2 regions of the Arthrobacter sp. V1I9 genome follow, and region 2 is predicted to be linked to the other one. Evidence: riboswitches for the same ligand, from Rfam matches in the RefSeq annotation. Region 2 holds a riboswitch; the other holds the start of a gene.

Region 1 (3,247 bases), 1.6 Mb from region 2:
CCAGCCGGGCGTACGTCCGGACCGCAAACGGCGGCGGGGCCGCGGCGGCCAGCAGCCGGACATTGCCCCGGCAGTTGCCGTGCACGTCCACACGGTCCAGCCCGACCCCACGGACGCTGAGCGGCACGCCAAGGCGGAGGCTACCCGGTTGGCCCTCGCCAACATCGCCGCCGCAGCACATGCAGCCCACCTGCACGACGACGAAGTGGCGGCAGCCAGGCAGGCGGCTGCGGAGCAGCCAGCCCCTGCAGTGGACGCTGCAAGGCGCGACGACGATACGCGTCCGGCTGCCGTGCTCACCTTCGGCGGTGAGAAGGTGGTGTTGCCCTTCGTTGAGCACGCTGAAGAGCAGCAGCCGAAACCGGCTCTGACCCTGGACCGGCTCGCTGAAGCCTTCGCCCACCTCGGCCAGCCGGCGAGAGCGGAAGCGCAGCCCGAGCAGGCAGAACCGGAGGAGAAGCCGGCGGAGCGCGGGGAACCGGTCCAGCCCGCACAGGTGCCGGTTGCTTCAGCCGCTGCTGCAGCACCCGCCAAGGACTACACCGACCACACTCTGGAGCAGTCCCGGCAGCGCCGGCCGCGGCGCAACCGCAGTGCCAGCCGTGCCCAGGGAGCTGCCAACGAAACCACAGTGCAGCACCATGAAAGCGTGGCGGCGGCCAGCACAGGGCATACGCACGAGGCAAAGGCCCCGGCGCCGGCCGGTACCGCGGACTCCAGTGGAGGAAGCGCAGGCACCGAAAAACCGGCAGCAAAGCCGGCCGATGCGCCCATCATCCTGGGCGTAGGGGTGCCTGCCTCGGAGCTCTAGGAGCCACCAGTACGGAATGCCCGGTCAGCCACAGCAGTGGCCGGCCGGGCATCCTGCGTTAACTCCAGTAGATGAAGTGCAGTCTCGGCCTAAGCAGGGAACGAAGAGCAGGTGCCGGTCGCAATGTGTCACCTTCGGACTGCGCCTGGCAAAAAAGCTAGGCTGGGGAAACGACACGGGGTGCCGCGCAGAGAGCCGGCTGAGATCCACACCCGTTGAACCTGTCCGGTTAGCACCGGCGAAGGGATGTCTCTTGTCTGCGACTCTTGTAATGCCCACTGCCTCCCCGGCAACCTTCACTGCGGCACCAACAACACCAGGCCGGCAAATACCACGGGTCCTCTCCATCGCCGGCTCCGATCCTTCCGGCGGCGCCGGCATCCAGGCCGACCTGAAGAGCATCGCAGCGCTCGGAGGCTACGGGATGGCTGCCATTACTGCCCTCACCGCCCAGAACACGCACGGTGTCCGGTCCGTTCACGTGCCCCCTGCCGCGTTCCTGGTTGAGCAGCTGGATGCCATCAGTGACGACATCGGCATAGATGCCGTGAAAATCGGGATGCTGGGCAACGCCGAGGTGATCGAGGCGGTGGGGGCGTGGGTCCGGAAGGTGCGTCCCGCCGTCGTGGTCCTGGACCCGGTGATGGTTGCCACCAGTGGTGACCGCCTCCTGCAGGAGTCCGCGGAAGCGGCACTGCGCGCGCTCCTGCCGCTTGCCCACCTCATTACCCCCAACCTGGCGGAGCTCGCCATGCTCGTTGGCGGGGATCTGCAGGACAGTTGGGCCGGGGCAGTGGAACAGGGCCGCGCCCTCGCCGCTGCCACGGGCGCAACAGTGCTGGTCAAGGGCGGCCACCTGGAGGGCAACGAGTGCCCCGATGCGCTGGTCAGCACCACCGGCCTGCTCTCCAATGAAGTGGTGGTGGTGCAGGGGGAGCGGCTGGAAACCCGGAACAGCCACGGCACCGGCTGTTCGCTCTCGTCCGCAATGGCAACCGCCCAGGCGCGGCTGGGGAACTGGGAAGCGTCCCTCCGGGAGGTCAAGCCCTGGCTCGCCGGCGCTCTTGAGGCATCCGAAGCGCTGGAGGTGGGAACGGGCAGCGGGCCCGTGCACCACTTCCATCACCTCCGGCCGCAGCCTTCCAAAGGGAGCTTCGCGGCACAACTCCGGGGCGAAGCGCAGCAGTACCTGGATGACATCCATGCCTTGGACTTCATCCGCAACCTGGCTTCAGGCAGGTTGGAGGAGCATAAGTTTGCGTATTACCTTGCACAGGACGCCATCTACCTCAACGGCTATTCGCGCGTACTGGCCAGGGCGAGTGCGCTTGCACCCACCGAGGCAGAACAGCTCTTCTGGGCGGCCTCAGCAGGGCAGTGCCTCGAGGTCGAGTCGGAGCTCCACCGCTCGTGGCTGGCCACGCGGAAGGTCCGGCCCCGGCTGGGCCCGGTGACCAAGTCCTACGTGGACCACCTGACCGCGGCATCGGCGTCGGGCAGCTACGCGGTTCTGGCGGCGGCCGTCCTGCCCTGCTTCTGGCTCTACGCGGAGGTGGGGGCAACGCTGCACGCCCAGTTCGTTGCCGCCGGCGAACCTCCGGCGCACCCTTATGCCAACTGGCTGCGCACCTACGCCGACGAAGACTTCGCAGCTGCCACCCGGAGGGCCGTAGCAATAGTGGATGAAGCGGGGCGCAAGGCCTCCGCCGCGGACCGGTTGGCCATGGTCACGGCCTTCAAGCAGTCCTGCCGGCTGGAGGTGGACTTCTTCGACGCGCCGCGCCTCCACTCCTGACCACTCGCGAGCGGGTTGGCCGGTACTATGGTGGGGCATGGTGCGGACGCCGGAGTTGAACTGTGGTAACTATCACAGACAATCGGCCGGGACCAGCCTCATTTGCGGCCGGAGACAAAATTAGCGTATTCTGGATCTTCGGTGCTTACGCCAACACTTGGGTTATGACCCCACGGCGTTGAGGCACAGCGAGAAACCAGGCTTTCATGGCCGGTTCCGCACGCAAATTTTGTAATAAACGTCGAGAGAAGTGAGTTCCCAAGTGGTGTACGCGATTGTCCGCGCAGGCGGCCGGCAAGAGAAGGTTTCCGTTGGAGACTTCGTTACCCTGAACCGCGTCGCCGGTGGAGCTGGCAGCACCATTCAGCTGCCCGCGCTGCTCCTGGTTGATGGTGACAAGGTCACCACCGCCGCTGCTGACCTGGCCAAGGTAACTGTTACGGCTGAGATCCTGAACGACCTCCGTGGTCCGAAGATTGTGATCCAGAAGTTCAAGAACAAGACCGGCTACAAGAAGCGCCAGGGTCACCGCCAGGAACTGACCAAGGTCAAGATCACTGGTATCCAGTAACCTTCGTTACTGTTCAGGTTTTTCAGCAGATCCCCAGAATTTAGAGGCAGGCATTTCAAATGGCACATAA
Region 2 (3,247 bases):
AATGGCCAGGGCCTGCCCTGCCCGGACCTGCGCGGAAATGCCCTGTTGCACCGGCACGGGCGCAAGTTTGCGAAAACCCTTGCGGCGGGCACGTTCCCGCGATACGGCAAGTTCCTCGGCGGCAAGCAGCAGGTCCCCGTTGCCGGGAGCAGGATCCGCCGCACGCAGACGCGTAGCCGGAACGTGGCCAGGCACCCAAACCCCGGCCGCCATAAGCATGCTCCGGGCTTCCCTGAGAACCTGGTCCGGCGGCCCATCCAGCAGCACGGCAGGATCCGTCAAAGAGCCGGGCTGCAGCACCACGATCCGGTCCACCAGGTCCTTCCAGACAGACACGCGGTGCTCCACCACCACCAGCGTTGCCCCGGTTTTGTCGAGGCAACGGCCAACGGCGTCACGCACCTCCACCACCCCGGCGGGATCCAGGTTGGCCGTCGGCTCGTCGAGGAGGAGCAGCCCCGGCCGCATGGCAAGGATGCCCGCGAGCGCCAGCCGCTGTTTCTGCCCGCCGGACAGGGCCGACGTCGGGTGGTCCAGCGGCAGGTGGGAGAGCCCGACGTCGTCCAGCGCCTCATGCACGCGGGCCCAGATGTCGGCGCGGGGCACGGCGAGGTTCTCGGCGCCGAAGGCGACATCGTCACCTACCCGCGAGAGGACCACCTGCGTCTCCGGGTCCTGCTGCATCAGTCCGGCCCTGCCGCGCTGCTCGCGGGGGGAGGCGCCGTCAATCAGCAGCGAACCGGACTCGTCGGAATCCCCGGCCGCGCCGCCGTCATCGGTGTCGTCAGCGTCCCCCAGCACCCCGGCCAAGGCATGGAGGAGGGTGGACTTGCCTGCCCCGGACGGGCCCAGCAGGAGCACGCGCTCCCCCGGCCGGATGTCCAGGTCAAGGGCACGGACAGCGGGCCTGGACCGCCCGGCATGCCGCCAGCCCCAGCCGCGGGCGGTGACGGCAGCCGGCCGCGCCGCCACCGACGCGCCGTGAAGGGAAGGAGCTGTCATCAGGAGAGGACTGGCTCCGTAGCTGCCCTGCGCGACGCGAAGGAGCTCAGGACTCCGGTCTTCGCCAGGCCGCGGGTGGCGATCCAGGACAGCGCGCCTGCGATGACGGCACCGGAGATCGCGGTGAAGACGATGTAGGCAAGCTTGTCCCCGCCGGAATAGGCGATGTTCCAGCCCCAGGGCGCGAAGGAGTCATTCAGGCCGCAGAACAGCCCGGCAGCAGCGCCGGCGAGCAGGGAAACCGGCAGGTTGAACTTCCGGTACACAAAAATCGCGAAGATGATCTCGGCACCCAAACCCTGGACAAACCCGGAGAACAGCACGGAGGCGCCGTACTGCGAGCCCATGAGCAGTTCGCCGGTGGCTGCAACAGTCTCGCAAAAGAGTGCGGCTCCCGGCTTGCGGATGATGAGCATGCCCAGCACCGCGGGGATCATCCACCCGCCGGCCAACAATCCGGTCAGCGGCGGGTATAGGGCGTTCATGGGCGCCGAGACTGCGGCCGCCCCCTGGGACCAGGCCCAGAAAATGACGCCGCCAGCGATGGCGATCAACGCCGCCACCACGATGTCCACGACGCGCCAGGACCTGCTGGTGGTCTTCTTGATTGCTGTAGTTGCCATGCGATCCTCCTGAGGAACAGGAGGGGAAAGTATTGCAACGGCACGCCGCTGCAGTACTTCGAGAACTCGACTCCCTTGCGCCGGTACTAACCGGATCAGGTTCGAGGGTCTGCGGCTGTCCGCACTCTCAGCGCCCACCTGCGGATCCTGGCTTGGCCAGTGATGCCCCGACGGCGGCGCTCCCCTGTCGTTGAATGTTTCTGTTGGTAAATATTTGCCCTGGTGGGCGGGGTCCAGTTTACACCGGAGGAGGGGTAGATTGTGGGCCATGACTGCCAATTCCCCGCATGTGACTGAGTTCGATCCGGATTCCGATGCCACCCAGCCGGAAGGTTCGCTGCAAGTGCTTATCGCCCGGATTGAGGGCGAAATCCGGGAGCTCCAGTTTCCTGGCTTCTCCATGGACGATGCACTGAACCTGGGGCTGCTGCTCGTGGAGTTGGGCAAGGAGGGCCAGTTCCCCATCGCCATTGACATCACCAAGGGCGAGCAGGTCCTGTTCCATGTGGCCCTGACCGGTGCCACCCCGGACAACGAGCACTGGATCCGGGCCAAACAGCGCACCGCCGCCAGGTACGAGGCGCCCTCCCTGCTGGTGGGGCTGCGCGCCCGGCTCGGCGGCGGACGGATTGAGGACCAGGGCTGGTTCGATCAGAGCCGGTACGCCGCGCACGGCGGCTCGTTCCCCGTGTACGTCACTGGCGTGGGCGCGGTGGCTACGGTAACTGTTTCAGGGCTTCCCCAAGTGCAGGACCACAACCTGGTGGTACAGGCCCTGCGCGAGGTCCTCAGCTCCATGCGCACGGACTGACGCGGGGCCTCAACGGGCGCGATGGACCCCCAGGAACGCCCGGAGTACATTCAAAGCGGGTGGCAGGAAGTTCCAAAGGAGGGGCGCCATGCTCGGTAATGCAGCCGACAACCAGGTGCGGGCGGCGGTGGACAAGGCCGCGGAGGAAATGATCTACATCGGCCCGGACCACCCTTACTATCCCCTGCTGGCGGAACTGGTGTCCGCCGTCGGGAATGCCTGGCAGCAGGGGTACGAGCACGGCCGTCGCGGCGGGCACCATCCAAACCCCTATGTGTGGAGCGCCCTGGAGGATTAAGGGCCACCAGCGGCCGCGGAAATTGCGGGCAGCGGCTGATGGCCCCACTTAGCTTATATTAGTAATCATGCTTACTATGTTGTCTCCAAGCTTTTGAGGAGACAGGTCATGACAGTCAGCATCCGCGCCACCGGAGCGAGGACAGGCCTGCAAAAGGCGGCCCTTGCAACGGGTGCCCTCTTCCTGCTGGTGGGTATCCTGGGGTTCATCCCCGGGATCACCAGTAATTACGAATCGCTGGGCATGGCCGGACACGGTTCGGGAGCCCTGCTTATGGGTGTCTTCCAGGTGTCGGTCCTGCACAACATCGTGCACCTGGCCTTCGGGGCGGCCGGACTGCTGTTGGCGAGGACCCACCAACAGGCAAGGAGCTTCCTCATTTACGGGGGCGTCATCTACCTCGTCCTGTGGCTGTACGGCCTCCTGGTGGGCGATGAGACCCCAGCAAACTTTGTCCCCCTCAACGGCGCCGACAACTGGCTGCACCTTGCCCTGGGCCTCGCCATGATCATC

Evidence for each region. Region 2 has a riboswitch for thiamine pyrophosphate ahead of QFZ70_RS00310 (ECF transporter S component). Riboswitches for the same ligand answer to the same signal wherever they lie in the genome.
Region 1: linked by a shared signal. The riboswitch ahead of thiD (bifunctional hydroxymethylpyrimidine kinase/phosphomethylpyrimidine kinase) and the one ahead of QFZ70_RS00310 (ECF transporter S component) in region 2 are both predicted to bind thiamine pyrophosphate.

The regions. Positions count from the first base shown of each region.
Region 1 covers NZ_JAUSYU010000001.1:1,653,758-1,657,004, forward strand. Annotated here, with positions in the region: gene QFZ70_RS07900 (Rne/Rng family ribonuclease) at 1-811, shown strand, start outside; TPP riboswitch at 978-1,075, shown strand; gene thiD (bifunctional hydroxymethylpyrimidine kinase/phosphomethylpyrimidine kinase) at 1,083-2,606, shown strand; gene rplU (50S ribosomal protein L21) at 2,869-3,177, shown strand; gene rpmA (50S ribosomal protein L27) at 3,237-3,247, shown strand, end outside.
Region 2 covers NZ_JAUSYU010000001.1:68,233-71,479, reverse strand. Annotated here, with positions in the region: gene QFZ70_RS00315 (ABC transporter ATP-binding protein) at 1-1,002, opposite strand, end outside; gene QFZ70_RS00310 (ECF transporter S component) at 1,002-1,625, opposite strand; TPP riboswitch at 1,680-1,821, opposite strand; gene QFZ70_RS00305 (heme-degrading domain-containing protein) at 1,894-2,436, shown strand; gene QFZ70_RS00300 (hypothetical protein) at 2,525-2,734, shown strand; gene QFZ70_RS00295 (DUF4383 domain-containing protein) at 2,843-3,247, shown strand, end outside.